Regions from separate parts of the Alkalihalophilus lindianensis genome, predicted to be linked through region 1. Evidence: predicted binding sites of a transcription regulator. Region 1 holds the regulator's gene; the other holds the start of a gene.
The links. The regulator NrdR, encoded in region 1, represses ribonucleotide reductase genes. The targets are predictions, from matches to a motif close to AACACNATATATNGTGTT.
Positions count from the first base shown of each region.

Region 2: the regulator NrdR is predicted to act here: its motif matches at 5,959-5,976, upstream of RYX56_RS12235 (vitamin B12-dependent ribonucleotide reductase).

Region 1 is NZ_JAWJBA010000003.1:80,525-87,786, forward strand. It holds gene polA (DNA polymerase I) at 1-399, shown strand, start outside; gene mutM (DNA-formamidopyrimidine glycosylase) at 414-1,238, shown strand; gene ytaF (sporulation membrane protein YtaF) at 1,302-1,937, shown strand; gene coaE (dephospho-CoA kinase) at 1,968-2,573, shown strand; gene RYX56_RS10520 (glyceraldehyde-3-phosphate dehydrogenase) at 2,861-3,886, shown strand; gene speD (adenosylmethionine decarboxylase) at 4,207-4,590, shown strand; gene RYX56_RS10530 (DUF1499 domain-containing protein) at 4,739-5,140, shown strand; gene nrdR (transcriptional regulator NrdR) at 5,258-5,713, shown strand; gene RYX56_RS10540 (replication initiation and membrane attachment family protein) at 5,787-7,238, shown strand; gene dnaI (primosomal protein DnaI) at 7,239-7,262, shown strand, end outside.
Region 2 is NZ_JAWJBA010000003.1:417,030-424,291, reverse strand. It holds gene RYX56_RS12255 (SA1362 family protein) at 118-531, shown strand; gene RYX56_RS12250 (patatin-like phospholipase family protein) at 546-1,442, opposite strand; gene mntR (transcriptional regulator MntR) at 1,552-1,977, opposite strand; gene splB (spore photoproduct lyase) at 2,116-3,141, opposite strand; gene RYX56_RS12235 (vitamin B12-dependent ribonucleotide reductase) at 3,249-5,807, opposite strand; gene dat (D-amino-acid transaminase) at 6,236-7,069, shown strand; gene RYX56_RS12225 (lipoate--protein ligase family protein) at 7,115-7,262, opposite strand, start outside.

The DNA.
Region 1 (7,262 bases):
AACGTAAAAGACTATATGGATCGAATTGTGGATGAAGCAAGAGAAAGTGGGTTTGTTCAAACTTTATTACACAGACGTCGCTACTTACCTGAGCTCACTAGTCGTAACTTCAATCTGCGTAGTTTTGCTGAGAGAACAGCGATGAATACGCCAATCCAAGGTACGGCAGCAGACATTATTAAAAAAGCAATGGTAGAAATGGCTATTCGTCTCGAAAAGGAACAACTAAAAAGCCGATTACTTCTACAAGTACACGATGAACTTATATTTGAAGTTCCCCCAGAAGAGATAGATGTCATGATGAAGCTTGTTCCGGAAGTGATGGAACAAGCTGTTGAGTTGGATGTTCCTTTAAAAGTTGATATCTCAGCTGGTGACACTTGGTATGATGCAAAGTAAGGAGCGGAATGTCTATGCCAGAATTACCTGAAGTGGAAACTGTTAAGCGTACGTTGAGCGAGCTTGTTGTTGGTAAAACAATTTCAAGTGTGACCGTCAAATGGGCAAACATTATTAAAGAGCCGGACGATACGAAGCAATTTGAAATGCTTCTATTAAACCAGACCATTCGAGAAATTCGTAGAAGAGGTAAATTTTTACTATTTGAATGCGATGATGTGGTGATGGTTTCTCACCTTCGAATGGAGGGACGTTATGGCCTTTATAAAAAGGATGAGGAACTGACGCCTCATACTCATGTGATTTTTCATTTTACCGATGGGGATGAGTTAAGGTATCAAGACGTAAGAAAATTTGGGACGATGCATATATTTCCAAAAGGGTCAGAAGAAGGGGTGCTGCCTCTAGCTCAGTTAGGGATGGAGCCTTTCTCAGAGCAATTTACAGCTGAAGTATTGCAAGCGGCTTTTAATAAAACAAATCGAAAAATAAAAGTAGCACTATTAGATCAGAAGACTGTAGTAGGGCTTGGGAATATTTATGTGGATGAAGCATTATTTAGAGCGCGCATTCACCCCGAGCGTCTTGCCAAAGCCTTATCAGAAGAAGAACTGATTGTTCTCCATCATGCGATTGTTACGACTTTACAAGAAGCGGTGGACCTCGGTGGGAGTTCCATTAAGTCTTACGTGAACGGACAAGGTGAAATGGGTTTGTTTCAACAAAAGCTTGATGTATATGGACGGAAAAATGAACCTTGTCGTCAGTGTGGAACAGAAATCGTGAAAATAGTGGTTGGAGGTCGCGGGACTCATTATTGTCCAAATTGCCAAATCTAACGTACATCGGATAGGCTCTTGCCATATACTATCGTATCGTCTAGGTGGGAGGAGCTTATCAAGATGGTTGAGATTCTTTCATTACTTGCGCTTGCGCTTGCCGTGAGCTTAGATAGCTTTGGTGTCGGATTGACCTATGGATTGCGGAAGATGAAGTTACCCTTTAAATCTTTAGTGTTTATTGCGTGTTGTTCTGCTACTTCTATTTTAGTGGCGATGGTCTTTGGAGGGGTGATACAGCGCGTATTACCTGAGGATGTAGCGGGTTCGATTGGCGGAATCATTTTAATTTTGATAGGAGCTTGGGCCATGTATCAGGTGTTTAGGCCTGCAAAAGCTTCTGAGAAAACTAAAGAAGATGAGATCATCATCAACTTTGAAATTAAAATGTTCGGTGTCGTCATCAGGATATTAAGAAAGCCGATGGTAGCAGATATCGATAACTCAGGTACCATTACGGGACGCGAAGCAGTCTTACTAGGGATCGCTTTATCGCTGGATGCATTCGGAGCTGGAATTGGAGCAGCTCTAATTGGATTTTCTCCTATACCAATGGCTTTAAGTGTTGCGCTAATGAGTGCATTATTTGTTACATGGGGGATGAAGAGCGGGTTTCGCTTTTCGGAGTCACCATGGATTAAAAAGTTCTCATTTATTCCAGGTTTGTTATTAATTGTACTAGGAGTTTTGAGTCTTTAAATCGTTCAACGGAAAAGAAAGGATACAAGTATGCGAATTGGATTAACAGGTGGAATTGCAAGTGGGAAATCAACAGTTTCAAATTGGTTAAATGAGTGGGGTTATCCAATTATTGATGCAGATAAAATTGCAAGGGAAGTAGTAGAGCCAGGAGAGTCTGCTTATCAAGAGATTGTCCGTCATTTTGGTAAGGAGATCCTACTGGAAGATCAATCGATAAATCGCAAAAAACTTGGTTCTATTATTTTTAATGATGAGCATGAACGTAAGGCATTAAATGGCATTGTTCACCCAGCGGTTAGAAAAAAAATGCTGGCTCAAAAAGAGCGTTATGAAGCGAGTGGACATCAAACAGTCATTTTTGATATACCACTTTTATTTGAAAGTGATTTGTTCCACTTAGTGGATAAGGTGATGCTTGTTTATGTAGATGAACAAACACAATTAGAGCGGTTGATAAATAGAGATCAAGCTGGTAAAGAGGATGCACTGGCTAGAATCTCTTCACAATTTCCTTTAAAAGATAAACGCGAGCGTGCTGATGCCGTTATTAATAATAGTGGCTCATTAGAAGAAACGGCATCACAAGTGAAAATGATCCTTAATCAGTGGAAAGCAAACCCTTCTAATTTATAGAGGGGTTTTTTAATGTACCATACCACTCACCTCCGCCTTTCTTGTCTGGCTTCATTGGCTCAGGTCATTGGTCGCTTCACTTTGTCAAACGAAGCAAAAAGCGCTTCTTATTGTCAAACCTCCACCGTCCTCCTCCCTTAACGAGCAATCTCCACCTTTCTAATTAGTCATTCATCCAATTTTTTCAGATTTTCAAAAAAGTAATCGTCCTCTTGTGGTATATATGATATACTAATTAACATAAAAACAATATTGAGTATAACATATATTTGGAGAGGGGAATTCAAATGAAGGTTAAAGTTGCCATCAATGGATTTGGTCGTATTGGCCGTATGGTATTTCGCAAAGCAATGCTAGAGGATGAAGTGGAGGTTGTTGCAATCAATGCGAGCTATCCTGCAGAAACACTTGCTCACTTAATCAAATATGATAGTATTCACGGAACATACACTCTTCCTGTTGAAGCGAAAGACGATACGATTGTAGTTGATGGGAAAGTTGTGCAGTTACTTCATTCACGTGACCCTCGTGAGCTACCTTGGGCAGAACTTGGAGTAGATATTGTTATTGAAGCAACTGGTAAATTTAAGACACAAGAAACTGCGGGTTATCACATTGAAGCTGGTGCTAAGAAAGTATTGATTACCGCTCCGGCTAAAGAAGAAGATATCACAATCGTAATGGGTGTAAATGATGGGGATTATGATGCCTCTAAACATCACATTATTTCGAATGCATCTTGTACAACAAATTGCTTAGCGCCAGTCGCAAAAGTATTAGATGAAACGTTCGGAATTGAAAGCGGTTTAATGACAACTGTTCATGCTTATACAAATGACCAAAAAAATATTGATAATCCACATAAAGATCTTCGTCGAGCTCGTGCGTGTGGTCAATCGATTATCCCGACTTCAACAGGGGCTGCAAAAGCTATTGCAAAAGTACTTCCTCAGCTTGAAGGAAAGTTAAATGGAATGGCCTTACGTGTACCAACACCAAATGTCTCCTTAGTTGACTTAGTTGTTCAAGTTAAAAAGGATGTTACTCATGAAGAAGTGAATACTGCCTTGAAAATGGCTGCAGAAGGGTCGCTGAAAGGGATTTTAGGATTCTCAGAAAAACCACTTGTATCAATTGATTATAATGGAGAAGAGCAATCTTCTGTTATTGATGGGTTATCGACGATGGTAATGAGCGAACGTCAGGTGAAGGTTCTTGCTTGGTATGATAACGAGTGGGGCTATTCTTGTAGAGTTGTTGATTTAATGAACCTTGTTGCTAAAAAAATGACTACTCCATCTCATGTTGGTTAATTCTCACTCATAGCTACCGCTGACTTGGATACCCTAACAAGAGAAGAGTGCTATGGAAATCACGTATATACTGTTGGATCAACCTTTGTCAAATTTGATAAAAAAGTAGTAAAAATTTCTTTTAAAAAAATGACAAGGATTGGTTGCATTAAAATTATAAAACAAGTATACTGATTTTCGTGAACTTCAATTAAAGCAAACCAGGATTCGTTTACTTGCAGAAAGGGTTAGGACCTCTTTGGACTAACTTTCCCCCGTGTAATTGAACGTTCCTACATGCTTGAGAAGGCATGAATTTTTTGTGAAGGGGGATTCAACTTATGGACACTATGGGTCGTCACGTTATTGCAGAACTTTGGGGCTGTAATACTGAGAAGTTGAATAATATGAGTTTTATTGAACAAACATTTGTAGATGCTGCGCTTAAATCAGGTGCAGAAGTACGAGAAGTTGCATTTCACAAGTTTGCACCACATGGTGTTAGTGGCGTAGTCATCATTTCCGAGTCTCATTTAACGATTCACAGCTTTCCAGAACATGGTTATGCAAGTATTGATGTATATACATGTGGAGATCGTATTGATCCGAATGTGGCATCTAATTACATTGCTGAAGCGCTTGGTGCTAGCTCAAGTGAAGTAATTGAAGTGCCAAGAGGAATGGGACCAGTTAAAGCAGAAAAATCAAAAGTTAATGCGTTCTAACATAGGGAGAAAGAGGGTAATCCCCTCTAGCTTTCCATTTTAAAAGAGAGGTTTGTTTTCACCTCTCTTTTTTGTATGCTCTTTTTCTTCTCCTAAAAATGCTCTTGGGTGTGATATGATAAAGAAAAGAAAAGTCAGGTGAAGAAAAATGGCATTAAGAGAACTTTTTGGCAAGTTAGTAAATAATCGGACTGAAACAACAGAAAAACACTCTGTTGATCAATTGAAAACGAGATATTACAAAACGTCTAAAGACAAAGCAATACAGGCCGTTGAAAGTGTCGTTCAATCATCGGGTTGGCAAGTTAAGCGGATCGAAGAAGAACGTGGAGAAATGATTGCTCAACCTAAAAATGGTGGAGAATCTTTATTGATTGCAACGATCGTAACGGTCAAGCCGTTTCGAACAGCGGTTGATTTTTCTTGTTCAACTGGTACGAGCCTTCCATCTGATTTTGGTAAAAGCAAAAAAATTGTTCTTGCTCTGTATGATAGGTTGGACCAAGAGCTACCCTTTGTTGGTTCGGGGATTGGAGAAGAGTTACTCTAATTTTAAGTAGGGGAAAGATACCCTGCCAAGCTTGTCAGATATCGTCTTTTTTTATATGATAGAGAAAAGAACGGAAGCTGTGTCTAACAGAAGATACAGAAAAGTGGAGATGATTACATGCGGTGTCCAGCTTGTCAATATAATGGAACGAGAGTACTTGATTCAAGACCTAGCCATGAGGGCCGCTCAATTCGTAGACGACGAGAGTGTGAATCATGCAGTAATCGTTTTACGACATTTGAAATGGTAGAAGAAGTACCTCTCATTGTTGTAAAGAAAGATGGAACACGCCAAGAGTTTAGTCGTGATAAAATACTACGTGGGCTTATTCGAGCATGTGAAAAACGACCAGTTCCACTTGAAACGCTAGAGCAGATTGTGAATGAAGTTGAGCGCGAGTTGAGAGGGAAAGGTAAGAATGAAGTAAATAGCGAAGATGTCGGAGAGCTTGTGATGGAGCGACTAGCCTTAATAGATGATGTCGCTTATGTTCGCTTTGCGTCGGTCTATCGCCAGTTTAAGGATATTAATGTATTTATCAAAGAACTAACGGAATTAATGAATAAAGGATAAGGTTAAAGAGCTGTAGTGTGAATACGCTATGAGCTCTTTTTTACTCATGACCTGAGGAGAGGAGGGACATTCAATGAGTTGGCATTGGAAGGAACTGTTGCCGGTTGACTCGTTCACAGTACGTGTCTCCAGCTACTTAACAGATTTGGATCAAAAAGTGATTACGTTATTGTACCAGCCTTTAGTTGGAGCCCTAGCCCATAGCTTGTACATGACTTTGTGGTCACAATTAGAACGTGATCAATATTGGAGTGAGAGTCAGACGCACCGACAGTTGATGCTGATGATGAATATCCCCCTCCAAACGATTTTTGAAGAACGAAAAAAGCTAGAAGCCATCGGACTTTTAAAGACTTATAAGAATAGTAAGGAGGAAGGGTCCTCTTATTTATATGAATTGCAACAACCAATGTCCCCAAAACAGTTTTTCGAAAATGATGTATTAAGTGTCTATTTATTTAATCGTCTAGGAAAACAGAAATATCGACAATTGCGCGAACGGTTCACAGAAGACAAGGTAGACAAAGGGGAGTATACCGAATTAACACACTCATTTGATGAAATATTTCATTCTCTCCATCATTCTGAAATCGTGTCTAATCTACAATCAGAAACATCAGATGCAATGAAGCTTAATGAGGCTTCGGAATTACTAGGGCAGGATGGGGATTCGTTAACATTTATTGAAGGGAATTTTGATTTTGAACTAATGAAAAAAGATTTATCAAGCTTTATTGTCCCAGAACAATTACTTACTAAAGAGGTTAATCAAGCGATCATCAGGCTTGCTTTTGTCTACCGAATAGAACCTCTAGAGATGAGTCGGATTGTCGGGCAAGCTGTCCTTCATGATGATGAAGTTGATATAGATTTATTACGAAAGAAAGCGCAAGAGTGGTACAAAATTGAACATAGTTCGGAGCCACCAGGGCTTGGGTTAAAGGTTCACCCGATTCAGCATCAAACGATGACATCTGTTGAGCCGAAAACAGAAGAAGAAAAGATTATTAAATTTTATGAAACAACTCCTCCTCTAACCTTACTCGAAATTCGTTCAGATGGAGCTTATGTTGCCCCTGCAGATGCGAAAATTGTTGAATCCTTACTAATGGATTATCAGCTATTACCAGGTGTAGCGAATGTCTTAATCGATTATGTTCTTTTTCAGCACGATATGAAGCTTCAAAAAGCTTTAATTGATAAAATTGCTGCTCACTGGGCTAGGAAAAAAATTAGTAAAGTAGCCGATGCAATGGTTCTTGCAAGAGAAGAACAAGAAAAGAAAGTCTTTGCAAAGGAAAGAAGCCAATCAAATGCCTCTTCTAAGCGTACGCAAGGACCGAGAAAGAACACAAGGCGCGATCGTTTACCAAAATGGTTAGTAGAAGAAAAAGAAAAAGAGAAGAATAAGGACCAAGAAAAGAAAACGCCTGAATCATCTCCTGAAACCACTGATGCCAAAGAACGTTTTGACAAGATGATGGAGGAGCTTAAAAAACGCAAAAGGGAGAAAGGAGAGAACTAGATGAAGCCAATACAATCCACGTTA
Region 2 (7,262 bases), 340 kb from region 1:
AGAATAAAACATATAACGATTGTTTGAAAATCCTCCCTAAAGGGAAATGAATAGAAATTACATGCTGTCGTTAGTTTCATCATGATCTTATTTACTTTTTCATGGAGGTGAGCTCGTATGCAACGTACTATGCAGATGATTGTTTTAGCTGTCGTTGCTTTAGCTGTTATTGGACTGGGTTATCAAATGATTTACAATCCGATCGGGTTGTTAACGCGAGTCTTATTTATCGCCGGTTTTGTCGCCGTCATTTTCTTCTTGTATCGTCTTTATCTTGCTAAACGTTTTGGAACGAGTATTTGGCCGAAGCGTCAAGGACCGAGTCGATCACAACTAAAAAAAGCAAAGCGTACCAGTACAGCTAGTAGACCTACATCTCCTAGAAATGCATCATTCTTCAGATCAACAAGTGGTACTGCAGTAAAGAAAAAATCTCCACTTCCTAAATCACCTATAAAAAAACGACCTGAACACAATTTTACTGTTATTGAAGGAAAAAAGAATAAGAAAAAGAATCGAGCTCTCTTTTAAAGCTCGATTCTTTTTTAATAGCGCCATCCTCGTAGGAATTGCTCAGTCTCTATGCGTCCAAGGTTCATCAATTTTTCTTTTTCCTGTTCTGACATTTCAAAATCCGTTGCACTGACATCCATTACAGGTATAAATACAATATTTTTAGCATGATCTGCTGCAATATATCTCGTATCATGTGCCTTTGTCATTGTGTCAAACAATGCTCTATATAATGCAATCGCATTTTTTATATCATTTGGTTGTACTTGATCAAGTGAAGGAGAGAGTTGAAACCCAATAACAGGTCGTCTCCACTTCTTTGTCTTACCGTCCATAAACAACCACATCGGAAAGTTACTTAAGATCCCGCCATCCACTACATAGGAACGTGCTCCATTCTTTGTTCGATCGTAAATTTTTACAGGCTCGAAAAAAAATGGGATGCTACAACTCATTCTCACGGCCCTTGCCACAGAAAACTTTTCAGGTATTTGTCCATATAAGGGTAAGTCATCTGGCAGTACAATTAATCGATTCTGAGATAGATCTGATGCTATGATGCGAAGTGAGTCTTTCGGTAGATCCGCAAATGTTTTAATTCCCTTTTTTTGAAGAACACAACTTAGCCAAGCTTCAAGAGCATCCCCTTTATAAATGCCTAGCTTAAAATACATATGAATCCATTTGGCAACTGGAAAGGGTAACCAAGACATGCGCTCATCTTTGAATGCTTCGATATCTAATTCATTCAGTAATGAAAGGAGCTCCTTGCTTGTATATCCAGCTTTAATTAAGGCAGCCACGATAGAACCTGCACTTGTACCAGCTATTCGAGTGAATTCATACCCTCTTTCCTCCATTACATCTAGCGCACCTACGAACGCATAGGCTTTCACTCCACCACCTGCAAACACACCATCAATCTTCATGATGATCATCCCCCCACTACGTTACCTTATGTAGGAACCTGCTTGGTTCTTTCCAATAAAATGAGTAAATGAATCTACATAAAAAAACAACCATAGCAAATGGCTATGGTCATTGTTCTTCCTCATTCTTTTTTTGTACTTCTCTCAATGCCTCAATTCTGCGCTCGTCTTCTTGAAAGAATTGTACCAGATCACCAATTCGATCAATCGCATCCCAACTGAGATGGTGTTCAATCCCTTCAACATCTTGATAAATATGCTCTGCTTCAACACCAATTAACTTCATAAAATCCTCTAATAATTCATGTCGATACACAAGACGTTTCCCAACTTTTTTCCCTTTAGCGGTTAAAACTAATCCTCTGTATCTTTCATAAATAAGATAATCACTCTTATCAAGCTTTTGTACCATTTTCGTTACAGAAGAAGGGTGTACCTCCAGTGCCTCTGCAATATCTGATACTCTAGCGTACCCTTTGTCTTCTATTAAGATATAAATTCGCTCTAAATAATCTTCCATGCTAGGTGTCGGCATAAGGGTCCCCTCCAATTAATCAACAAACACGTAAGAGACGCGTTTGCCCACCGTCAACTCGTACATTATCCATCATTTCTATATTACTACAGAAGGGGAGCATGAGACAATGTTCTTTATACCTTAACTTTGGGTCACTTACGTAAAGTATTCAATTTTAGCTTCAGGGAAAAAACGTTCAATATAGGTTTGTATGGTCTCTTTTAAGGGGCCGGCTTCCTCATCCTTATAGACATACTTTCCTCTTCCATACCTCCCCCACTTGTACTTACGTTCTTCCTCGTTCATCTCTAATTTAGTTTTCGGGTAACGTTTTTGTATGACACGCTTTGCCGTTTTAGTAAATCGATGTTGGATCATCTCGAAGGTCAAATCCTTTTTAGCATAATGAGGCAAAGTTGCTTCTAAACGTTCAAATAAATCCAAATAACCCTTCTCCCAATCATCATGTAAAATCAGAGGCGCTACGATGAATCCTAAAGGATAATCTGCCTTAGCTACTTTTCCAGCAGCTTCAATTCGTTCTAAAAAAGAAGAGGTCCCGGGTTCAAAGCTTTTAATAACATGATCAGAATTCACACTAAATCGAAAACGAGTATTCCCATTATGCTTTGCATCAAGCAAGTGATCGACATGGTTGTATTTTGTCACAAAACGTAAGCGTCCATTATCCGTTCGTCCTATATGTTCAATCGTCTTCTTTAACGAGTGTGTTAAATGGTCAATTCCAACGATATCTGATGTACAAGCTGCCTCAAACCGAGTAATTTCAGTTCCTCGCTCTTCTATGTACTTATCAGCTGCATCGAAAATTTCATCTAAATTCACATACGTTCTTATATATGGTTTATCTCCAAGTGTTGTTTGCAAATAACAATAATGACAATGTCCCATACAGCCTGTAGCTAGTGGAATCGCGTATTCAGCTGAAGGCTTGGATGTATCGAACTTTAAAGTCTTTCTAACACCAACAACCAATGTTGATTTAGCATTACGATACTTCTGTAGATCGTTTTCTCCTGGAATATTTCTTACTTGATTGTGGGAAGTCGTCTCTCTAATTTCAACATCCATCTTTTCAAATTTTTCTTTCAATGTTTTACCTAAAGGGTAATTTAGTGCTCCTGGTTCAAAATAAACAAGTTGTGGTGAGAATGGTTTCATTATCTCTCCTCCTTTTTTTTTAGAATGTACAAAAGACAAGAGAACATGATGACATTATTTAGGACAAAAAAAAGATGAGCAACATGCCCATCTTTTTTTATATAAAATTACAATCCGCATTTAAGTTGTGCACCACAACTTGTACATGTATTACATCCACCAAGATCTTCTACTTGACCTTTTCGGCAAACTGGGCAAGTATTCCCAACTTCCGATCCAATTGTTACATTGGTTGATCTGATTTCAGAAATGGTATCAATAAGGACCACTTTACTTTTTTCTGGAACCTGCTCTGTTGTCTTAACTTGATCAAAACTATTGTCTTCAGCTTTTAATGAAAGTACTTGGGCATCACGGCTACCATCTACATACACCGTGCCCCCTTTAGCTCCACCACGGTATAGACGCTCATATACACCTTGAACTTGTTCTACTGTATACCCTTTGGGTGCATTAACGGTTTTGGATAAAGAACTATCTACCCAACGTTGAATAATACACTGAACGTCTGCGTGCGCCTCTGGATTAAGTTCCATCGTTGAAATAAACCACTCTGGTAGCTGATCAGCGCTTGCTTCTGGATTTCTTTGTAAATATTCTTCTACAATTCCAGCTTTCACTTCAATGAACTTTCCAAGACGGCCACTACGGAAGTAAGAGAAGGAGAAGTACGGTTCAAGTCCTGTTGAAACACCGACCATCGTTCCTGTACTTCCTGTTGGAGCAACAGTAAGTAAATGAGAATTACGGATACCATAATCAAGCACGCCTTGACGAATATCTTCAGGCATTTTCTTCATATAACCCGTATTAATAAATGCTTCTCTTAACTTACTTGTTTCTTCATCTGTTTTTCCAACTAGAAATGGAAAACTTCCTTTTTCCTTTGCTAACTCAATACTTGTTCGATAAGCAGTAGCGGCAATGGCCTCAAATACTTGGTCAACAAGCTTATTGCCTTCCTCTGAGCCATATACTGTTTCTGCATAGATTAATAAGTCATGAAGCCCCATGACACCAAGCCCGACACGACGCTCACCTTTAGCTTGCTTTGTGTTCTCTTCAAGGAAATAAGGTGTAGCATCAATAACATTATCTTGCATACGTACGCCTACCTCCACAGTACGCTTTAATTTATCAAAGTTCACTGTTTTGGTTTCCTTATCCGCCATCTCAGCTAAGTTAATCGCAGCTAAATTACAAACTGAAAATGGAGCAAGCGGTTGTTCTCCACACGGATTCGTTGCTACTACTTTTTGACCGTATGCTTTGGCATTCGTCATGTCATTAGCATTATCGATGAAGAAAATTCCTGGCTCGGCACTATACGTTGCACAAATATTAATGAGATTCCAAAGTTCTTTGGCACGGATAAGACGATACGTACGAACGCCATATCCCATGTTCTTCCATTCGCGCACATCTCCAATTTCATGCCAAGTTTCATTGTATGTTTTCATGTCTTCTGCTGAATAGTTTTCTACATCTGGGAAACGAAGAGCGTATTCTTCATCATTTTCAACAGCTTCCATAAATTCTTTTGTTAAGGTGATTGAAATGTTCGCACCCGTTAAAAATTCTGGGTTGTTAACCTGATATGTGCCCCCTGTGATTAGCTTTTCCTCTGCTTCTTGGATCACTTTAGGGTCGAATCCACCATTACCTTCTATTGTCTTGAAATTGACGATTCCTTGATACATGGACTCTTCAATGGTAGTAAGTGGTGTAAAACTTAATTTATCCTTAACTAAACGACGGATTTGCTCATCGCTTGTTTGCTCTAATAAGAAACGTAAAATACGTGGGTTTTGCATTTTAGAAATAATAAACTCTAAAATATCTGGATGCCAATCTGAGAGCATAATCATTTGCGCTCCACGTCTTGACCCACCTTGTTCTACTAGATGAGTCAGTTTTGCAATATCATCAAGCCACGAAACAGAACCAGAAGATTTCCCGTTTACTCCGCGTGCAAGCGTGTTTCTTGGACGCAAGGTAGAACCGTTCGTTCCGACACCACCACCGCGACTCATAATCTCCATCACTTGTTTACGGTGCTCTGAGATCCCTTCACGAGAATCTTTTACAAATGGCATTACATAACAGTTAAAGTATGTTACATCTGTCTCTGCCCCTGCACCATAGAGAACACGTCCTGCAGGTATGAAATTCATATGAACAAGTTCCTGATAGAATTGTTCATATGATTGTTGTCTTCTCTCAGCGGTTTCTTCTACTGAAGCAAGCCCAGTTGCATTCCGTTTAGCGATTTGCTCATAGAACAATTCAAGGGGCTTTTCAATTGTGTCTAGTGAACGCGTCACTAACCCACTTTCCGCTTCTTCTCCCTCTAATACTCCTCTAAACTCTTCATCCACTAATACTTTCGCTTGATTTTGTTCACAATCTAGTTCCACAACAAAGCCATAGCCTCTTGCAGGAAATTTAGGATCTGCTTTAACCGTTAAAACAACGAAGTCTCCTTCTTTTAATGTCTTCTTTTCTGTATCTTTAAATGTATAACGGTCAAGCATCACAAGTCTAGACACACCTTTTTTTGTAATATGCATGTCTTCTGTTATTGGATGAACTTGTGAGAATTGTGCAATGTCTTCATTTAGTGCATCAACATTGACACGCATCACGTTTGTCATCGTCATCGCCATTCATGACTCCTCCTTTATATTCAATCCTTTTCAAATGTCTGCAAATGGAATAGCTTTTGATGCATGTCCATCTCTAAGAATTATATTCTTGGGTAAGTCTACCACAACTCTTTACCCGTATTCAATATATAGTACTCCTTTTTTGAAAATAAACACTATATATTGTGTTAGATTCGTTTTTAATTTAATTTGTCAAACTTGAAACAGCCAAAAAAAGCAAGCATATATGAGTTTAACAGATATTCAATTCGATTTCCCCGTTAATTTGAACCAATTTCTTTGTTGCCAAAAAACCAATCAAGTCAAAGTCTTCATCTAGCTTGATTCGACAAAAACATAAAAAAAGATTGACAAATTTTTTTTATGATGTTCAGATTATGAAGACAATGTTTAGATGAAATGAAAAACATTAGCTGGAGGTTTAACCTATGGATTATGTGCTGAAACAACATGATATTTTACAACGTGATGAAGCTAGTATTGATTTTAATGATCGAGGTTACCACTTTGGTGACGGGATTTATGAAGTGGTACGTACATACAACGGAACACCCTTTGCCTTAGAAGAACACCTCGATCGTTTTTATGAAAGTGCAAAAAAGCTAGATATGGATCTCGCTATCAGCCGTGAAACATTAATTAGTCTGATTAACCAATTAATTTCAAAAAACCAATTAAAGACAGGTATTGTTTACCTTCAAGTCACTAGAGGTGTCCAAGACCGAAATCACCTCTACTCTCGGGAAATTTCTCCCGTCCTCACTGGATATGTTGCATCACTTGATCGCAAACACGAAGTTATGCAAAATGGAATTGACTTGTGGCTTACAAAGGACGTTCGCTGGCTTCGTTGTGATATTAAGACCATTAACCTACTAGGAAATATTATGGCGAAAAGAGAGGCCGCTGACCAAGACTGTCATGAAGCGATTATGCACCGTGATGGAACGGTCACTGAAGGTTCCTCATCAAACTTATTCCTTATCAAAGATGAAACACTTTATACCCATCCTGCAACAAACCTAATCTTAAACGGGATTACAAGACAAGTGGTCATTAAGCTTGCGAAACAAGCTGGATTAAACGTTGTAGAGGAAGCTTTTCCAATAGATGTTTTGGCTATAGCGGATGAAGCCTTCATTACAAGCACCACAATGGAAATTACGCCCGTTCGCTCCATAAAAGGTGACGTCGATGCATCCATACATGTAGGGCCACTGACAAAGAAATTACAAGAAGCATTTAATAACCTTATTTCATAACGACCATTAAAAAAGGCGCTGGATTTTCTCCAGGGCCTTTTCCTGTTATTTACGGTAATTCCAACTATCTTGCTCATATCTAGTTTTTGCAATTTCCCATACTTCAGCATCTTCTTCTGCTGTTAAAGTATAGGGCTCTAAAGTAATGTTTAACCCTTTTTCAAAACCATAATGAAATGCTTGTTTCGCTTCG